4 regions of the Bradyrhizobium sp. USDA3010 genome follow, and region 1 is predicted to be linked to each of the others. Evidence: predicted binding sites of a transcription regulator. Region 1 holds the regulator's gene; each other region holds the start of a gene.
The links. The regulator PhoB, encoded in region 1, activates phosphate uptake and scavenging genes when phosphate is short. The targets are predictions, from matches to a motif close to TGTCATNNANCTGTCAT.

Region 1 (4,306 bases):
CGGAATTGCAGAAGAACACGAAGTCGGCAAAACTCTGCTCGCACAGTCGCGCGGCAAGCACCTCGCCGTCCGGGCTCTTGAACAGGTTCGACATGTGCCAGAGCTTGGTCGCCTGCTCCTGCAGCGCCTTGACCAGATGCGGATGCGCATGCCCAAGCGCGTTCACCGCGACGCCCGAGGTGAAATCGAGATAGCGGTCGCCATTGGTTGCGATCAGCCAGGCGCCCTCGCCGCGCTCGAAGCCGAGATCGACCCGGGCGAAGACGGGGAGCAGATGCGACGAGGCGTTGGTCATGGCGTTCACTGCCGGTTTGAAGCCGTCAATCGCTGCGCGCCTTGACGCCTACGCAGCAACCGCCAGCTTCGGAAAACAAAACGGCCGCCTTTGCGGGCGGCACGTGCGGGTCATTCTATGCGGCGGCCGGTCAGTGTCAATCGCCAGGAGCCGGCCTTTGCTGGCCTTCCTGCAATGCGAAACCGGCGCAATCCGGAGCATTCCGGTGCGGTGGAAAAGCCTCACAGCAATGCTTAACTTTGTGGGAACATGTGGACGCACGGCCGCGGACTCTTGCGCCAGAGTCACGCCATATTGTAGCGTTTGGCCTGTCGGGTACGACATCTCGTGCGGCAGTACTGGACCCTCTAAGTAGCCTTCGTGTCTCGCGTAAACGTTCGGGCGCAACACCGTGCCCGGCGAGGGCTAAGGGATTCTGGCCGCAGGGATATTTGTCCAGATTGGCTCGCAGCGCCGCTCCGATGAGTGGCCGGCGCCATGCGAAAGGAAGAATGCGATGACTGTATTGACTTGGTCCGACGATCGCGTCGAGCAGCTGAAGAAGCTCTGGGAATCCGGCCTCTCGGCCAGCCAGATCGCGGCGGAACTTGGCAATGTGACGCGAAACGCCGTGATCGGCAAAGTACATCGGCTCGGCCTCTCCGGCCGCGCCAAGGCCCCCTCCACGGCTGCGCCGCGGCAGCGCAAGGCCCGTCCCGCCCAGCACATGATGCGGGTGGCGCGCCCGGTGTCGCGCGGCAACACCGCGCTCGCGCACGCCTTCGAGGTGGAGATGGAGCCCGATCCGATCTCCTTCGACAATGTGGTGCCGATGAGCCAGCGGCTGTCGCTGCTCGAGCTCAACGAGGCCACCTGCCACTGGCCGGTCGGAGATCCCTCGAGCCCGGAATTCTTCTTCTGCGGCGGCAAGGCGCTCGCCGGCCTGCCCTATTGCGCGCATCACTCGCGCGTCGCCTACCAGCCCGCCGCCGATCGCCGCCGGCCGTCGGCGAAGCCACAGATCAAGTAGCACTCGGGAAACCAGCCTGGACTGCAAAAACAAATCCCCGCGAAAGCGGGGATTTTTTTATGTGATCGTAGCCCGGATGGAGCGAAGCGAAATCCGGGGCGGTGTTTGAAGCGGAGAACGCACTACATCACTGGCGTCGTCCCGGCGCAGGCCGGGACCCATTACCACTGGTGCAAGTGGTTTAAGGCGGCTGTGGCACCAGCGCATGCAAGCAAAAGAGAACAGTGGTTATGGGTCCCGGCCTGCGCCGGGACGACGCCGTATTGTGGCTTGCGATTGCCGGCCGGCCTTACGGCTGCGGCTCGGCCTTCGCGAAGCGGTCGTCGAGCGCATAACCGGCGCCGCGCACGGTGCGGATCGGATCTTGCTCGCGGCCCGGATTGAGCAGCTTGCGCAGGCGGCCGATATGCACGTCGACGGTACGCTCATCGATATAGATGTCGCGACCCCAGACGCTGTCGAGCAGCTGTTCGCGGCTGAACACGCGGCCGGGATGCTCGAGGAAGAATTCGAGCAGCCGATACTCGGTCGGACCGAGATCGATCGGACGGCCCGAGCGCGCCACGCGGCGCTTCTCGCGATCGAGCTCGATGTCGCCGTAGGTCAGCACGGTCGCAAGCCGCTCCGGGCTCGCGCGGCGCAGCAGGCCCTTCACCCGTGCCAGTAATTCCGGCACCGAGAACGGCTTGACGATGTAGTCGTCGGCGCCGGTGGCAAGCCCGCGCACGCGCTCGCTCTCCTCGCCGCGGGCGGTCAGCATGATGATCGGAAGCTGCTTGGTCTCGGGACGCGCCCGCAGGCGGCGACACAGCTCGATGCCGGACAGGCCCGGCAGCATCCAGTCCAGTACCACGAGGTCGGGAACGCGCTCCTTCAGGCGGGTGTCGGCATCGTCGCCGCGCCCGACCGTTTCGACATCGTAGCCTTCCGCATCGAGGTTGTAGCGCAACAGTGTCGTCAGCGCTTCCTCGTCTTCGACTACCAGAATGCGTGCGCTCATCGGTTTAAGTTCTCTCTCTGTGGTGATCCGTTGCCCAGACGCAAACCGAAACGCTTACCTTCCTGGGCATAATCCCCGCGGAAACGACTTGTCGTGAAGACAATCCGGCTCCGCGCTGCGGATCATGTCCTAGGTACCCGGCACAGTGGTGGCAAAATTGGTCATGTCGCCCTTCGGACGCTTGTCGGTGATCTGCTGGCCCTCGATCATGTAGAACACGGTCTCGGCGATGTTGGTGGCGTGATCGCCGATCCGCTCGATGTTCTTGGCGCAGAACATCAGATGGATGCAGAACGAGATGTTGCGCGGATCCTCCATCATGTAGGTCAAGAGCTCGCGGAACAGCGAGGTGCAGATCGCATCGACCTCCTCGTCGCCCTTCCAGACGTTCATCGCCGCCGGCAGGTCGTGCGCGGCATAGGCGTCGAGCACCGACTTGACCTGCGACAGCACGAGGTCGGTCATGTGCTCCAGGCCGCGGATCAGCTTCAGCGGCTGGAAATCGCTTTCCAGCGCCGCGACGCGCTTGCCCATGTTCTTGGCGAGGTCGCCGATCCGCTCGAGATCGGTGGCCACGCGCATCGCGCTGACGATTTCACGCAGGTCGATCGCCATCGGCTGGCGGCGGGCGATCGTCAGCACCGCGCGCTCTTCGATGACGCGCTGAAGATTGTCGATCTCGATGTCGGCGGCGACCACGCGCTTGCCGAGCGCAACGTCGCGACGGATCAGCGCGTCGACCGACTCGGTAATCATCCGCTCGACGAGGCCGCCCATCTCGGCGACCAGGCGGGTCAACTCCTGCAGGTCGCTGTCGAATGCCTTGGCGGTATGTTCAGAAGCCATCTTGTATCTCCTCAGCCGAACCGGCCGGTGATGTAATCCTGAGTCCGTCGATCGCTCGGCGAGGTGAAGATCTTGTTGGTGTCGTCGAACTCGATCAGCTCGCCGAGATACATGAAGGCGGTCTTGTCGGAGACGCGCGCCGCCTGCTGCATGTTGTGGGTGACGATCGCGATCGTGTAGTCCTCGGACAGCTCCTGGATCAGCTCCTCGACCTTGGCGGTCGAAATCGGGTCGAGCGCCGAGCACGGCTCGTCGAACAGGATCACCTCGGGACGCACCGCCACGGTGCGCGCGATGCACAGCCGCTGCTGCTGGCCGCCGGAGAGCGACAGGCCGGAGGCGTTCAGCTTGTCCTTGACCTCGTTCCACAGCGCGCCGCCGCGCAGCGCCTTCTCGACCCGGTCGTCCATCTCGGACTTCGAGATCTTCTCGTAGAGGCGGATGCCGAAGGCGATATTCTCGTAGATCGTCATCGGGAACGGCGTCGGCTTCTGGAACACCATGCCGACCCGCGCGCGGAGCAGATTGAGGTCGAGCTTGGGATCGAGAATGTTGGTCTGGTCCAGCATCAGCTGGCCGACCGCGCGCTGCCCCGGATAGAGATCGTACATCCGGTTGAAGATGCGCAGCAGGGTCGACTTGCCGCAGCCCGACGGGCCGATGAACGCCGTAACGCGGTTGGTGCCGAGCGTCAGGTTGATGTTCTTCAGCGCGTGGTGCTCGCCGTAGTAGAAGTTGAGGTTGCGCACCGTGACCTTCGGCGGCGCTTCCGGCAGCGGCGTATGCGGAGCAACGTGGCTCGGGTTACTCGTTGAAACGGAAAGCTCGGTCATTTTGCGGCCCTTTCGGCACCAAGGATACGCGCGCCGATATTCAGCGCGAGCACAGTGAAGGTGATCAGCAGCGCACCGCTCCACGCCAGCTCTTTCCAGTAGGCGTAAGGGCTCTGCACGAAGTTGTTGATGGTCACCGGCAGGTTGGCCATCGTCTTGGTCAAGTCCCAGCTGAAGAACTGGTTCGACAGCGCGGTGAACAGCAGCGGCGCAGTTTCACCTGCGACGCGAGCGGTCGCCAGCAGCACGCCGGTGATCAAGCCGCTACGCGCAGCACGATAAGCGATCCGCTTGATCACCAGCGAACGCGGCAGGCCAAGCGC
Region 2 (4,306 bases), on a different contig from region 1:
CGGTACGTTGCAGCTCAAATTCCTGCAGAGCAAGGAGACCACCGGCGGCAGCGTCGATCTGTTCGAGATGACGCTGCAGCCCAACGCCCGGATGCCGATTCCGCACTATCACGAGAGCTGGGACGAGACGATCTACGGGCTTTCGGGCGTCTCGACCTGGCGGGTCGACGGCAAGGAGGTCGACATCGGGCCCGGCGAGTCGGTGTTCATCAGGCGCGGTGTCGTGCACGGCTTCACCAACCGCTCGAACGGTCCGGCGACCTGCCTCTGCCTCCTCAGCCCCGGCGCGCTCGGACCGCAATATTTCAAGGACATGGCGGCGCTGATGGCAGGCGGTGCCCCGGATCCAGCCAGGATGAAAGATACGATGCTGCGCTACGGCCTGGTGCCGGTCGCTTCCTGAGCGCTCGGCAAGAGAAACCTGCACCGCCGGCGGCCCTGCTCAAAACCGCGTCGTGCCGAGCGGCAGGCCGAGTTTTACGCGGCCAACCAGCCCGTAGCTGATCGGGGTCATCGCGACATGCTTGATCGCGGCCTGGACGTCGCGGATCGAACGTTCCAGCGTACCGGTCTCGAAGATCGCGGCCGTGCCGGCGGACGCCGCGATCATATCGACGATTCGGGCGGCGCTTTCGCCGGCGTTGGCGCAGGCGATCCGGTGCAGCAGCCGCGCTTCGATCAGGCGCTCGCCTCCGGCCTCGCTCGCCGCCATCAGCTCCGTCATGTCCTCGACCAGCAGCGCCCGCGCCGACCGCAGCGCCGTTTCGGCTCGGCCGACCATCGACTGGACCAGCTCGCCGTCGCGCAGCTGGCCGACGCCACCCAGCCGCGGCTTCTTGCCCGCGAGCGCGATGAAGGCGTCGAGCGCGCCGCGCGCGATCCCGAGCGGCACGACCGAGACGGTCCAGGAAAACGCCGCCAGACCCGGCAGGCGGTACGGGATACCCGGCTGGGTCGGCTTGAAGTCGACCAGCGGATGGGTGTGGCTGTCAGGCACGAAGCAGTCCTGCATCTCGAAGTCGCAGCTTCCGGTGGCGCGCAGTCCGGACACGAACCAGGTGTCGTGGAGGCGGACGTCGGCGCGATCGACGTAGCAGCAGATCGGCGGGCTGTCCTTGCCGTCGGGCCCCTTGACGCTCGCCAGCCCCATGAACCTGGTCGCGTGGGGCGCGCCGCTGCCGAACGGCCAGCGTCCGCTGACGCGATAGCCGCCCTCGACCTCCACCGCCGTCCCGATCGCCCCAGTTGCGCTCGCGATGAACGCAAGCGGATCGGCGAACCAGCCCCGCACCACCTCCTCCGGCAGATAGCCGCCGGCCCGGCTCATGCCGCCGCCATTGCCGACCAGCCAGCCTACCGAGCCGTCGAGCGCGGCGGCCGCCTCGACGATCGTCATGAAGTCGAGCGGCGAGAATTCCGGCCCGCCCAGCGCCTTCGGCAAATACAGCCGAAACATTCCGGCCTCGGCCAGGGCGCGGACCACGGCGTCGGGAAGCCGGCGTCCCCGGTCGAAATCCGCCCGTTGCTCGGCAATCAGCGGGGCAAGCCGCTCGAGCGCGGCCAAATGGTCGGCAACAGCGGGGTTGGCAGGCTGGGGCATGGCGCCTTCCTTTTGCGAAAGCTGGCAATATCGGGAGTTCAGCGCGGCGACGCGGATTTGGCCATGGCACCTGGCGTCGCAGCGGGAGTGTCATCTCTTTGTCATGAATTGTGCCGACAGGTTCAGCGGACCAGTTTCGGGGACACGCATGGACTATTTCAAACGCTTCAACTTCCTGTTCGCCGCGCCTGTTTTCGAGGCCGACGACCTCGAAGGCATCCGCTTCAACCAGATCATCGCCGAAATCGAGCGCTCCGGCTTCGAGGTGGTCCGCGCCCGCAAGCTGGAAGATGCCGAGATCGCGGTGCAGACCGATGCGGCGATCGGCTGCATGGTGGTCGACTGGGGCAAGAAGGGTCTCGAGGGCAAGACCGCGGCGCTGATCAATCTGATGCGCCGGCGCGGCCTCGACTTCCCGATCCTCCTGCTGATCCGCCGCAAGCGGTTCGAGGACCTGCCGGTCGAGGTGCTCGATTTCATCGACGGCTATGTGTTCTTGTCCGAGGAAACCCCGCCCTTCATCGCCAAGAACCTGATCTCCAGGCTGAAGCAATATGCCGAGAACCTGAAGACCCCGTTCTTCGGGGCGCTGGTCGACTATGCCGAGGAAGGCAACCAGCTCTGGACCTGCCCGGGCCACAATGGCGGCGTGTTCTACAGCCGCAGCCCGATCGGCCGGGTGTTCGTCGAGCATCTCGGCGAGGCGGTGTTCCGCGACGACCTCGACAATTCCGTGCTCGATCTCGGCGACCTCCTCACCCATGAGGGGCCGGCGCTGCGGGCGCAAAAGGAAGCCGCCAAGATATTCGGCGCCGAGAAGACCTATTTCGTGCTCAACGGCACCTCGACATCCAACAAGGTCGCGCTCGGCTCGCTGGTCACCGACGGCGATCTCGTGCTGTTCGACCGCAACAACCACAAGGCCGCCCATCACGGCGCGCTCCTGATCGGCGGCGGCATCCCGGTCTATGTGCCGACAGTGCGCAACGCCTGGGGCCTGATCGGCCCGATGCGCTGGGACCTGCTCGACGAGGGGAGCTTGCGCGACCAGATCCGCAAGCACCCGCTGGTCAAGGACGAGAACGCCTGGAAGAAGGAGCGTCCGTTCCGCGTCGCCGTGGTCGAGCAGTGCACCTATGACGGCACCATCCACTCCGCCGAGATGATCCTCAAGCGCATCGGCCATCTCTGCGACTACATCCTGTTCGACGAGGCCTGGGCCGGCTTCATGAAGTTCCACCCGATCTATGCCGGCCGCTTCGCGATGGGGCTTGCCGATCTCGGCCCCGAGGCGCCCGGCATCATCGCCACCCAATCGACCCACAAGCAGCTCGCGAGCTTCTCGCAGGCCTCGCAGATCCACATCCGCGACCGCCACATCAAGGGCCAGAAGCGCCGGGTCGAGCACCGCCGCTTCAACGAAAGCTTCATGCAGCACGCCTCGACCTCGCCGTTCTATCCGATCTTCGCCTCGCTCGACGTCGGCGCGCAGATGATGAAGGGCCGCTCCGGCGAAGTGCTGTGGGACGACACGATCCGGCTCGGCATCGAGCTGCGCAAGAAGATCCGCGCGGTGAAGCGCGAGTTCGAGGAGAAGGAGACGCGCGCCGAGCGGCGCTGGTTCTTCGAGCCGTTCGTGCCGGACCGCGTGATGATCCCCGACGTCGCACGCGAGAACGGCGTGCACAATGTCGCCTGGGAGACGATCTCGACCGATCAGCTCGCCACCAATCCGTCCTACTGGCAGCTCAGCCCGGGCGAAACCTGGCACGGCTTCCCGGAGTTGACCGCGGGCTTCGCCATGACTGACCCGAACAAGCTCACCTTGCTGACGCCGGGGTTCGACCACGCCACCGGCGCCTATGCCGACCACGGCATCCCCGCCCCGGTCGTCGCGCAATATCTGCGCGAGAACCAGATCGTCGCCGAGAAGAACGACCTCAACTCCCTGCTCTTCCTGCTGACACCCGGCGTCGAGGCCAGCAAGGCCGGCACGCTGGTGTCCGGGCTCGTCGCCTTCAAGAAGCTGCACGACGACAACGCGCTGGTCGAGGACGTCATCCCCGAATTCTTCCGCCGCCGCCCGCAACGCTACACCGGGGTGCGGCTGCGCGACCTCTGCGGCGACATGCACCGCTTCTTCCGCGACGGCGGCGTCAGCACGCTGCAGGCCAAGCAATTCCTGCCCGAGCATCTCCCGGAGATCGCGATGTCGCCGCGCCAGGCGGCGCAATATCTGATCCGCAACGACGTCGACTATCTGCCGATCGACCAGATCTTCGGCCGCATCGCCGCGACGCCGTTCGTGGTCTACCCGCCCGGCATCGCCACCATCGTGCCAGGCGAGCGGCTGTCGGAACGCAGCAAGCCGATGATCGATTACTTGCGGATGTTCGAGGCGAGCTTCAATGCGTTCCCGGGCTTCGAGGTCGAGGTCCAGGGCATCTACAAGGAGATCGACGACGCGGGCCGCGTCCGCTTCTACACCTATGTCGTGTCCGAATAGGGCCAGCGGACGCAACACAATGGAGAATGATCACAAGATCACCGTCCGTCCCTCGCGCGACAGCGACGTCGATGCGATGCTGTCGATCTACCGCTATCACATCCGCCACGGCATCGAGGAGAGCGTCGACGATTCCGGCACGCCGGAGCCCGACGACCTGCGCGACCGCCGCAAGAATCTGCGCAACACCCGCCTGCCGC
Region 3 (4,306 bases), on a different contig from region 1:
TTGCGCGAAGTCGACAAGATTGTCGTCCTCGTCCTTCTCGGGTCCGATGCTGAAATTCGGCTGGCGTTCCAGATAGGTCAGGCCGGGAACGGCGCGCGTCCCCTGCCGCGATTGCGCCGGCCCGCCGAACATGACCGCCGCATCGTTGGGCGGACCGTAGGCGTGGTCCGGACTGTGGCAGGAGGCGCAGGACATTGCGCCCGACGATGACAGCGACGTGTCGAAGAAGACCTTCTGGCCGAGCTGCGCCATGCCGGACAACGGGGCGATCGGCGGACGCCTGAGCTGCACCGGATTCGGATTCGTCCCCGGAAGTCCTTGCGTCTCGGCTGCCGCAACGGCGCCGGCCATGCAGAGCAGGCCGGCGCCGAGAAGCCACAACATGCGGCCGTTCATATGACGTCCAGTGATCCCAGAGCGTTAGTGATGGTGATGATCGTCAGGCGGGCTGACGATGACCGTACCGGCCGTCGGATCGAGGAACAGCTTGTTCTGCCGATCGTCGCCGTCGTGGTCGTGATCGTGGCCATGATCGAAATCGAACATGTCCGTGATCGATTCGACGCTGTCGTCGAACGAACCGCCGCCGAGACGCTGGCCGTGCAGCCAGTTGTCTTCGATGAAGCGCACGACGGACGCCTGCGAGATGCGCGTGTGGCTGACGAAGTTCTTCTTGGCGTAAGGCGAGATCAGCAGGAACGGGATCCGCGTGCCGGGACCGCAGCGGCCGTTCACCGGCTGACCGTTCAGGCCCTTCGGCTGCGTCTGCTTGCCGATACCGCGGCCGCACTGGCCAGGACCGTTGACCTGGTCGGCGGTCGGATCATACGAGGCGCTGATCGGCGCAATGTACTGGTGGTCATACCAGCCGTCGGAGTCGTCATAGGTGATGATGACCGCGGTCTCGCGCCACTCCTTCTGCCTCTGCAGGAAGTTGATCAGCTCGACATTGCCCACCTGCTCGTCGAGCGGATCGGAGTTGCCGGGATGACCGTCCTGATAGGCCGGCATCTTGATGTAGGAGACGGCCGGGAAGTTGCCGGCCTTCACCGAGGCGTAGAAGTCCTCGAGATCGTAGGCGTGATTGGCGGGATCGAGCGTCTTGCTGCCGGGAACGTAGGTGTGGCCCACGGCGTTCACCGAGCTCGGCCGCGCATGGGTCGGGTTGGCGGTCGACTTGTAGTACTGGAACCAGGCATGGTGCGGGATGTAATCCACGATGGTGCCGTTGACGTTGCTCGAGAAGGTGCTGCGGGCGCAGTTGGTGGTACCGTTGCTGTTCTTGAGCGTCAGGTCGAAGCCGCCCATGAAGCTGCCCCAGCTGATGTGCTCGGCGTTGAGCAGGTCGCCGATGTTCTTGCTGGTCATCAGGACCTGGCTGGTCGTGCTCGAGCAGGCGTCGTAGGCAGGGTCGGTATCACCGATCAGCGTCAGGCCGCCCTGGCCGTCGGAGATCGACGATGACGTGCCGACGATGTTCTGCGCACCGTTGGTCTGGCCGGCAACCACCTCGAGCGCGCCGGGCGTCGACGGACCGAAGGTGTCGGTCCAGCTGTTGTCGCTCATCGCGAAGTTCTGCGCGTAATTCCAGAACGCGGTGACGGTGTTGCCATCGAAATACCCCATCACCTGCCCGTTGGTGCCGAAGGCGCCGACGCCGCCGGCGGTGCCGCGACCGGTGAATTTCGGAAACAGGTCTTCCTTGCCGTTGTCGACCGCCTGCTGCTCGGGCGTGTAGGCGTGGTTCTGCGAGCGCGTGTTGGCCTGCGTGCGATCGAGCCGGAACGGATTCGTCGCGCCGGTGCCGTTGGCCGGATTGGTGTTCGGGTTGTTGGTCAGCAGATTGGCGTTGGCGAGGTTGTTGACCTTCGGCGTATGCGGCTTCGCCGTGAACGGAATCGAGCCGGTCGGGTTGGCCGCATTCGGGTAGGTTGCGAAATAGTGATCGAACGAGCGGTTCTCGTTGAAGATCACGACGAGATGCTTGATCGGCGTTGCCGTGTGAATGTCGTGCGGAGGACGATGATCGTGATCTCTATCATCGTCGTGAGCGGCGGCGCTGCACACCACTGCAGCAGCAGCGACCAGACAGACTCCGACCGTCGAAAGGAATTTCGCCTTCACTTCTTGCCCCATTTTTAAGGATTTATGACGTCGACATGCGACACATTAGCCAGCGCGCGTAACAGCTCTGTGTCGGTTTTGCGATTGACGCGTCATCGCGATGTGATCGTCATGCGTTCGATGTCACGCGGCGGTTGCGGCACGCGCGAACGAATATCGCATCGATGTCATCGAATCGGTCGCGAACTCAGTGACGCCGGCACGCGCGTCATGTTGAGACCTACTTCCGCGCGTACGACGTGTTCATGTACGCACGATCCGGGACGATTCCTGTAGTCGTACAATTCAACGCGACGTATTGGGCCGAGCCAGCTAGTCCTTCATCCCGGTGATCGAGGCGCTCACCGCTCTGGGATCGCGCTGCGGCCAGCGGCCGCGTTCGACCTGCGACAGGAAATCGCCGACGATCCGGTTGTATTCGTCGGGCTCCTCGATGTTGATGGCGTGGCCGCAGTTCGGCATGACGGCGAGCGCGGCGGATGGAATGCTCTGCTTCATCAGGATGCCCGGCAGCAGGCACGGCCAATCCTCGTCGCCGGTGATGATCAGCGTCGGCACCGTGATTTGCTTCATCTCGTCGACCAGCGTGTAGAGCGAGGGACGCTCCTTCTGCACGCCCTGCTGGGTGTTGGCCGATCCCACCGCCGAATGCTCGGCCAGCATGGCCTTGAATTCGGCGTGGCCGCGCGGATCCTTGTTCTCGTACTGCACGCGTGTCGGGCCGTAGGCGTAGCGCTCGGCGAAGGCCGGCATGCCGTCCTTGCGGATCATGGCCGCGATCACGTCGGCTTCGGCGCGAAACGTCTCGCGCTTGTCGAGCTCCGCACCATAACCGCAGCCGCCGATGCACAGCGACAGCGCCCGCGACGGGTGACGCAGTCCGAAGTGCAAGGTCGCGAAGCCGCCCATCGAGAGGCCGATGATATGCGCCTTCGGCGCGCCGACGTGATCGAGCACAGCAAGAATATCGTCGGCGGCGCGCGCCTGTGAGTAGGACGAGACCTGCTCGGGCACGTCAGACGGCGGAAAGCCGCGCGCATTATAGGCGATGGTGCGGAAGCGCTTGCCGAAATGCCGCATCTGCGGCTCGTAGCTGCGCAGGTCGCCGGCGAACTCGTGGACCAGGATCACCGGATGGCCGGATCCGGTCTCCTCGAAATAGAGCCGCACGCCGTCATCTGTTGTCGCGTAGGGCATGGTGGTCTCCTGCCTTCTTGTTTCGCGGATTACTTCCTTCGCGTGTTACGGGATGGTCGCTCCCGCCGGAGGTTTGGCGCGCGGCAAGTATGTGCCGTGCTGCTTGCTGCCGACGAGGGTGCCGTCGTCGACGACCACCTTGCCGCGGACCATGGTCAGCACCGGCCAGCCGGTGACCTCGAGCCCTTCATAGGGCGTGTAGTCGGAGCCGTCATGGATCAGCTCGTGGCGGATCGTCACCTTGCGCTTGGGGTCCCACAGCGCGATGTCGGCATCGGAGCCGACCGCGATCGTGCCCTTGCGCGGATAGAGGCCGTAGATCTTGGCGTGATTGGTGGCGCTGAAGGCGACGAAGCTGTTGAGGTCGATGCGCCCCTTCACCACGCCCTCGGAGAACAGGATCGGCAGCCGCGTCGCCACCCCCGGGATGCCGTTCGGCACCCAGCGGAAGCTGGTACGCCCCTTGGGCGCGAGCTTTCCTTGCGGGTCGTCGTAGCGGAACGGACAATGGTCCGACGAGAACACCGAGAACACTTTCTGCTGCAAGCCTTCCCAGCACGCCTGCTGGCTGGCGACATCGCGCGGTGGCGGCGAGCAGACGTACTTTGCGCCTTCCATGTTGAGCTGGTCGAGATCCTTCTCGGTCAGGACAAGGTATTGCGGACAGGTTTCGCCCATCACCCGCAAGCCCCGCTGCTGCGCGCGCCGGATCTCGTCCATCGCCTCGCGGTTCGAGACATGCACGATCATGATCGGCACGTCGACCAGCTCGGACAGCGAGATCGCGCGATGGGTGGCCTCGCGCTCGACCGGGATCGGCCGCGAGGTGGCGTGGAAGCGCGGCGCGGTGTTGCCGGCGCGTTCGAGCCGGTCGGTCAGGAAGCGGATGGCGTCGAAGTTTTCCGCATGCACCATCAGCATCGCGCCGGTCTCGCGCGCGACCGACATGGTCTCGAGCAGCTCGCGATCCGACAGCGCCAGCCCC
Region 4 (4,306 bases), on a different contig from region 1:
AATGCACGCTGGCACCGATCATCGCCGGCAGATTGCCGAAGCGCAGCACGACGCCGGGGACGTCCTTGTACTTGTCGTTGGCCCTGAACGTGTCGGGCTGATCCCCCTTCACGGTCGGCTCGTTCGGATCGTCGAGCTTCGGGCGGAACGTCTCGTAATGGTCCGGCAGGCTGGCCGAGAAGATCGCGAGCCGCCGGCTGACATCGACGCGTGACGGATAGCCCCCGGCATCGGGCGCCGGGTAGTTCGGGAAGCCGGCCTTCTCGTAGACGCCGACGCGCGCGCGCAGCGGCACGTTGGGTGTCGCGGCCATGTCGTCATTGATGGTGCCGACCAGGCTGTTCGGATGGTTGTGGTCGGCCAGCACGAGGATCAGCGTGTCGTCGTTGCGCGCTTTGGCCCAGTCGCGCGCCAGCCGCACCGCATTGTCGAGCATGATGGTGTCATAGACCGCGCGCTCCATGTCGAGCAGATGGGCGTATTTGTCGATCAGGCCGGACTCGACCATCAGGAAGAAGCCGGCATCGTGCTTCGACAGAACCGTGAGCGCCGCCTCGACCTGCTCGGTCAGGTCGGGCTGCTCGGGAAATTTCTTGACGCCGCCGCCCTTGAGGAACTTGCGGTCCAGCGCGCCGTCCATGTTGCCGGTCGCGAACAGGCCGAGCAATTGCCGCGTCTCCGGCGTGGCGGCGAGCGCGTTCAACTCGCCTGCGGTGGTCGCAACCGGATAGCCGGCGTCGCGAAACCGCGCGAGATAGTCGATGTCGTCCTTGCGTTTCGATCCCGCTGCGGACTGCGGCAGGAAGTTCGCGGCGCCGCCGCCCATCAGCACGTCGGGCTTCGCGTCGAAATATTGCGCGACGATCGCATCATAGGCGGCGCGGCGGCGGGTATGTGCAATCATCGCAGCGGGCGTCGCGTCCTCGATTTCGGTGTTGGTGACGATGCCGACGGCGAGGCCCGCCCGGCGCTTGGCAAGGCTCACGATCGTCTCGACCCTGGGGTCGTCGAGCGGATCGGGCGTACGATCGGCATAGACGCCGAGCGCATTGACCGCGGCCTTGTGGCCGGTGGCGTAGGCGCTCGCGGCATTCGCCGAGTCGGTGATGATCGAATCCGAGCCTGCGGTCGCCACCAGCGCCATATGCGGCATGTCGTCGATGGCGAGCTTGCCGCGGCTCTTGCCTTCGGCGATTCCCTTGGAGAGGATCCGCGCGGCGACGCGATGCGCCGGCGACATCCCGTCGCCGATGAACAGGATCACGTTCTTCGCCTTGCGCGGCCCGGTGTCATAGACGGTCCAGGTTACCGTGCGGCTCTGCGTACCGTCGCTGACTTCGACGGCAACCGTACCGGGCTTGGCGAGCGAGACATCGCGCAGCAGCAACGCCGACTGATCCTTGCCGGCCTCGCGCGCGGTAAACGTGCCGCTCTGACCGAACACCGCGGCATAGTCCGCGCCGTTCAGCGTCACCTTGAGCCGGGCCCGGTCGGCCAGGCCGGGCAGTTCGACCTTGAAGTCGAATTTGGCGCCGACAAGGATTTCGGCGCGATCGATCGGATAGATGGTCTGCGCGAGCGCCGGCGCTGTCGACAGCGCCAGCGTGACGGCCACGCCGGCCAATGACTTGATCATGATCGATGCTCCGCCCCTTGCGCATCATGCGCGCCGGGGCGGAGGCTAGTGGCGGCAGATGACGCCGCAATGAGGCGGCGCCGGGACGTTTTGCCGCAAGGGCGGGCGCCAAGGGCGCCATGACGCTCCTTCGGATCGTCATCCCGCTTTCTTTGTTTTGAGCATGATCTTTTCGGAAAACCGCTACACGCTTTTCCGGATCATGCTCGGTGTCAGCGCGCCATCTGCTGCGGGTCGTAGAAGAAGCGCTCCTCGACCAGCTCCTCGCCGCGCCAGGTCTGCCAGGCGACCTCCTCCATACTGCGGACCTTGCCGTCCTTGCCGGTGAATTCGAAGCGCCAGCAGATCGCCGAATGATCGCCGTCGAGCAGCAGCGGTCCGAGCCGCGTGGTCTTCACGCCGGAGACTGCGGCCAGCACCGCCGCCTCGCGCGCTGCTAGCGCCTCGCGGCCGACGCGCCATTCGCCGTCGTTCTCCTGGGTGCGGGCATCGGCCGCATAGAAGTTCCTGATCGCGCCGACGTGGTCGTTGGATTCGACCGTATCAGCGAAGGCTTGCAGCGTCTTGAGCGTGGGCATCGGGCAATCTCCATTTACCGACTGACGGTCGGTATTTATCGACTGATAGTCGGTAAGTCAACTGGCGCCGATCCGGAACCTGGGCTAGACATTCGCTATGGCAACCCAGGCCGAACGGCGCGAGAAGACCAGAGCCGCCATCGTCAAGGCTGCGCGGCGCATTTTTGGCGAGCGCGGCTTTGCGGCCGCGACGATGGACGACATCGCTGCCGGGGCGCGCGTCGCCAAGGGCGCGGTCTATCATCACTTCGCAACCAAGGAGGCGGTGTTCGAGGCAGTGTTCGAGCAGGTGTCGGTGGACCTCGTCGCCGACCTCGACCGCATCTCGCGCGCCGAGAACGATCCGCTTGCGGCGATGGCGGCGGGAACACAGGGCTATTTCGCGGCGTGCTCAAAAGGCCCGACCGGCCAGATCATTTTGCGCGACGGCCCCGCCGTGCTCGGCTGGGAACGCTGGCGCGAGATCGACGCCAAGCATTTCGGCGGCAAGTTTCCGCGCGCGCTGACGGCCGCGATGGACGCCGGCGTGATCGCCAAGCAGCCGGTCGAGCCCCTGGCGCGGCTGCTGCTCGGCGCGGTGACGGAAGCCGCGGTCGCGGTCTCCGCTGGGCCCGACATCGGCAAGACCGGCACCGATTACGCGCGTGCGTTCCGCTCGCTGCTCGATGCGCTCAGGGTGAAGTGAGCTTGTTTGGCAGACAAAGCGAAGCTTGCGCTACAAACAGTCCCGTCATCCTGAGGAGCGCGGAGCGCGTCTCGAAGGATCGACGTCCACCAGCCGGGCCGCGCATCCTTCGAGGCTCGCTCCGCTCGCACCTCAGGATGACGGAGATGGATTGCTTCCTCGTCGAGAAGTGCCCGGGACGACACTGAGTTTGTGTCGACCCGCTCGCCGTCTCAATCCTTGTCGTTCTCGAGCTGAAAAATCTGCGAGCCTTCGCCGCTCGAGAGCAGGCCGGTCTTGTTGTAGAGGCCGAGCTTGGCGCGGGTATCGGCGATGTCCAGGTTGCGCATCGTCAGCTGGCCGATGCGGTCGGCCGGCGAGAAGGCGGCGTCCTCGACCTTCTCCATGCTGAGGCGCTCCGGCGCATAGGTCAGGTTCGGGCTCTCAGTGTTCAGGATCGAGTAGTCGTTGCCGCGGCGCAGCTCGAGCGTCACCTCGCCGGTGACGGCGCGTGCCACCCAGCGCTGCGCGGTCTCGCGCAGCATCAGGGCCTGCGAGTCGAACCAGCGGCCCTGATACAGCAAGCGGCCGAGCCGCATGCCGCTGATGCGGTACTGCTCGATCGTATCCTCGTTGTGGATGCCGGTGACCAGACGCTCATAGGCGATGTGCAGCAGCGCCATCCCGGGCGCCTCGTAGATGCCGCGGCTCTTGGCCTCGATGATCCGGTTCTCGATCTGGTCGCTCATGCCGAGGCCATGGCGGCCACCGATCGCGTTGGCTTCAAGGAACAGCGCGACCGGATCGGCGAACGTCTTGCCGTTCAGCGCGACCGGCTGGCCTTCCTCGAAGCGCACCACGACTTTCTCGGCCTTGACGTCGCAATCGGCACGCCAGAACGGCACGCCCATGATCGGATTGACGATGGTGATGCCGCTCGCAAGGCTCTCGAGATCCTTGGCCTCATGGGTCGCGCCGAGCAAATTGCTGTCGGTCGAATAGGCCTTCTCCGCGCTCATCTTGTAGGCAAAGCCCTGCGCGGTCATGAACGCCGACATCTCGGCGCGGCCGCCGAGCTCGTCGATGAACTGCTGGTCGAGCCACGGCTTATAGATGCGCAGGCTCGGATTGGTCAGCAGGCCGTAGCGATAGAAGCGCTCGATGTCGTTGCCCTTGAAGGTCGAGCCGTCGCCCCAGATGTTGACGCCGTCCTCCTGCATCGCCGCGACCAGCATCGTGCCGGTCACAGCGCGGCCGAGCGGGGTGGTGTTGAAATAGGTGATGCCACCGGTCGAGATGTGGAACGCGCCGGACTGGATCGCGGCGATGCCCTCATGCACCAGCTGGGTGCGGCAATCGACCAGGCGGGCCTTCTCGGCGCCGAAATCCATCGCCTTGCGCGGGATCGCGTCGTAGTCGGCCTCGTCG

Region 2: a site for PhoB is predicted at 1,689-1,705, ahead of AC066Y_RS31645 (Orn/Lys/Arg family decarboxylase). Genes of this name have one in related genera too.
Region 3: a site for PhoB is predicted at 2,138-2,154, ahead of AC066Y_RS03520 (phospholipase C). Genes of this name have one in related genera too.
Region 4: a site for PhoB is predicted at 1,773-1,789, ahead of AC066Y_RS34865 (alkaline phosphatase). Genes of this name have one in related genera too.

What each region holds. Positions count from the first base shown of each region.
Region 1 covers NZ_JBWJZD010000001.1:400,313-404,618, forward strand. The annotation lists gene AC066Y_RS01715 (acetylornithine transaminase) at 1-295, opposite strand, end outside; gene AC066Y_RS01720 (GcrA family cell cycle regulator) at 792-1,304, shown strand; gene phoB (phosphate regulon transcriptional regulator PhoB) at 1,594-2,304, opposite strand; gene phoU (phosphate signaling complex protein PhoU) at 2,434-3,150, opposite strand; gene pstB (phosphate ABC transporter ATP-binding protein PstB) at 3,162-3,983, opposite strand; gene pstA (phosphate ABC transporter permease PstA) at 3,980-4,306, opposite strand, start outside.
Region 2 covers NZ_JBWJZD010000027.1:102,458-106,763, forward strand. The annotation lists gene AC066Y_RS31635 (cupin domain-containing protein) at 1-403, shown strand, start outside; gene AC066Y_RS31640 (acyl-CoA dehydrogenase family protein) at 443-1,600, opposite strand; gene AC066Y_RS31645 (Orn/Lys/Arg family decarboxylase) at 1,749-4,106, shown strand; gene AC066Y_RS31650 (N-acetyltransferase family protein) at 4,126-4,306, shown strand, end outside.
Region 3 covers NZ_JBWJZD010000002.1:116,131-120,436, reverse strand. The annotation lists gene AC066Y_RS03525 (cytochrome-c peroxidase) at 1-384, opposite strand, end outside; gene AC066Y_RS03520 (phospholipase C) at 421-2,124, opposite strand; gene AC066Y_RS03515 (alpha/beta fold hydrolase) at 2,437-3,321, opposite strand; gene hydA (dihydropyrimidinase) at 3,367-4,306, opposite strand, start outside.
Region 4 covers NZ_JBWJZD010000034.1:23,534-27,839, forward strand. The annotation lists gene AC066Y_RS34865 (alkaline phosphatase) at 1-1,636, opposite strand, end outside; gene AC066Y_RS34870 (nuclear transport factor 2 family protein) at 1,849-2,214, opposite strand; gene AC066Y_RS34875 (TetR/AcrR family transcriptional regulator) at 2,312-2,899, shown strand; gene argG (argininosuccinate synthase) at 3,112-4,306, opposite strand, start outside.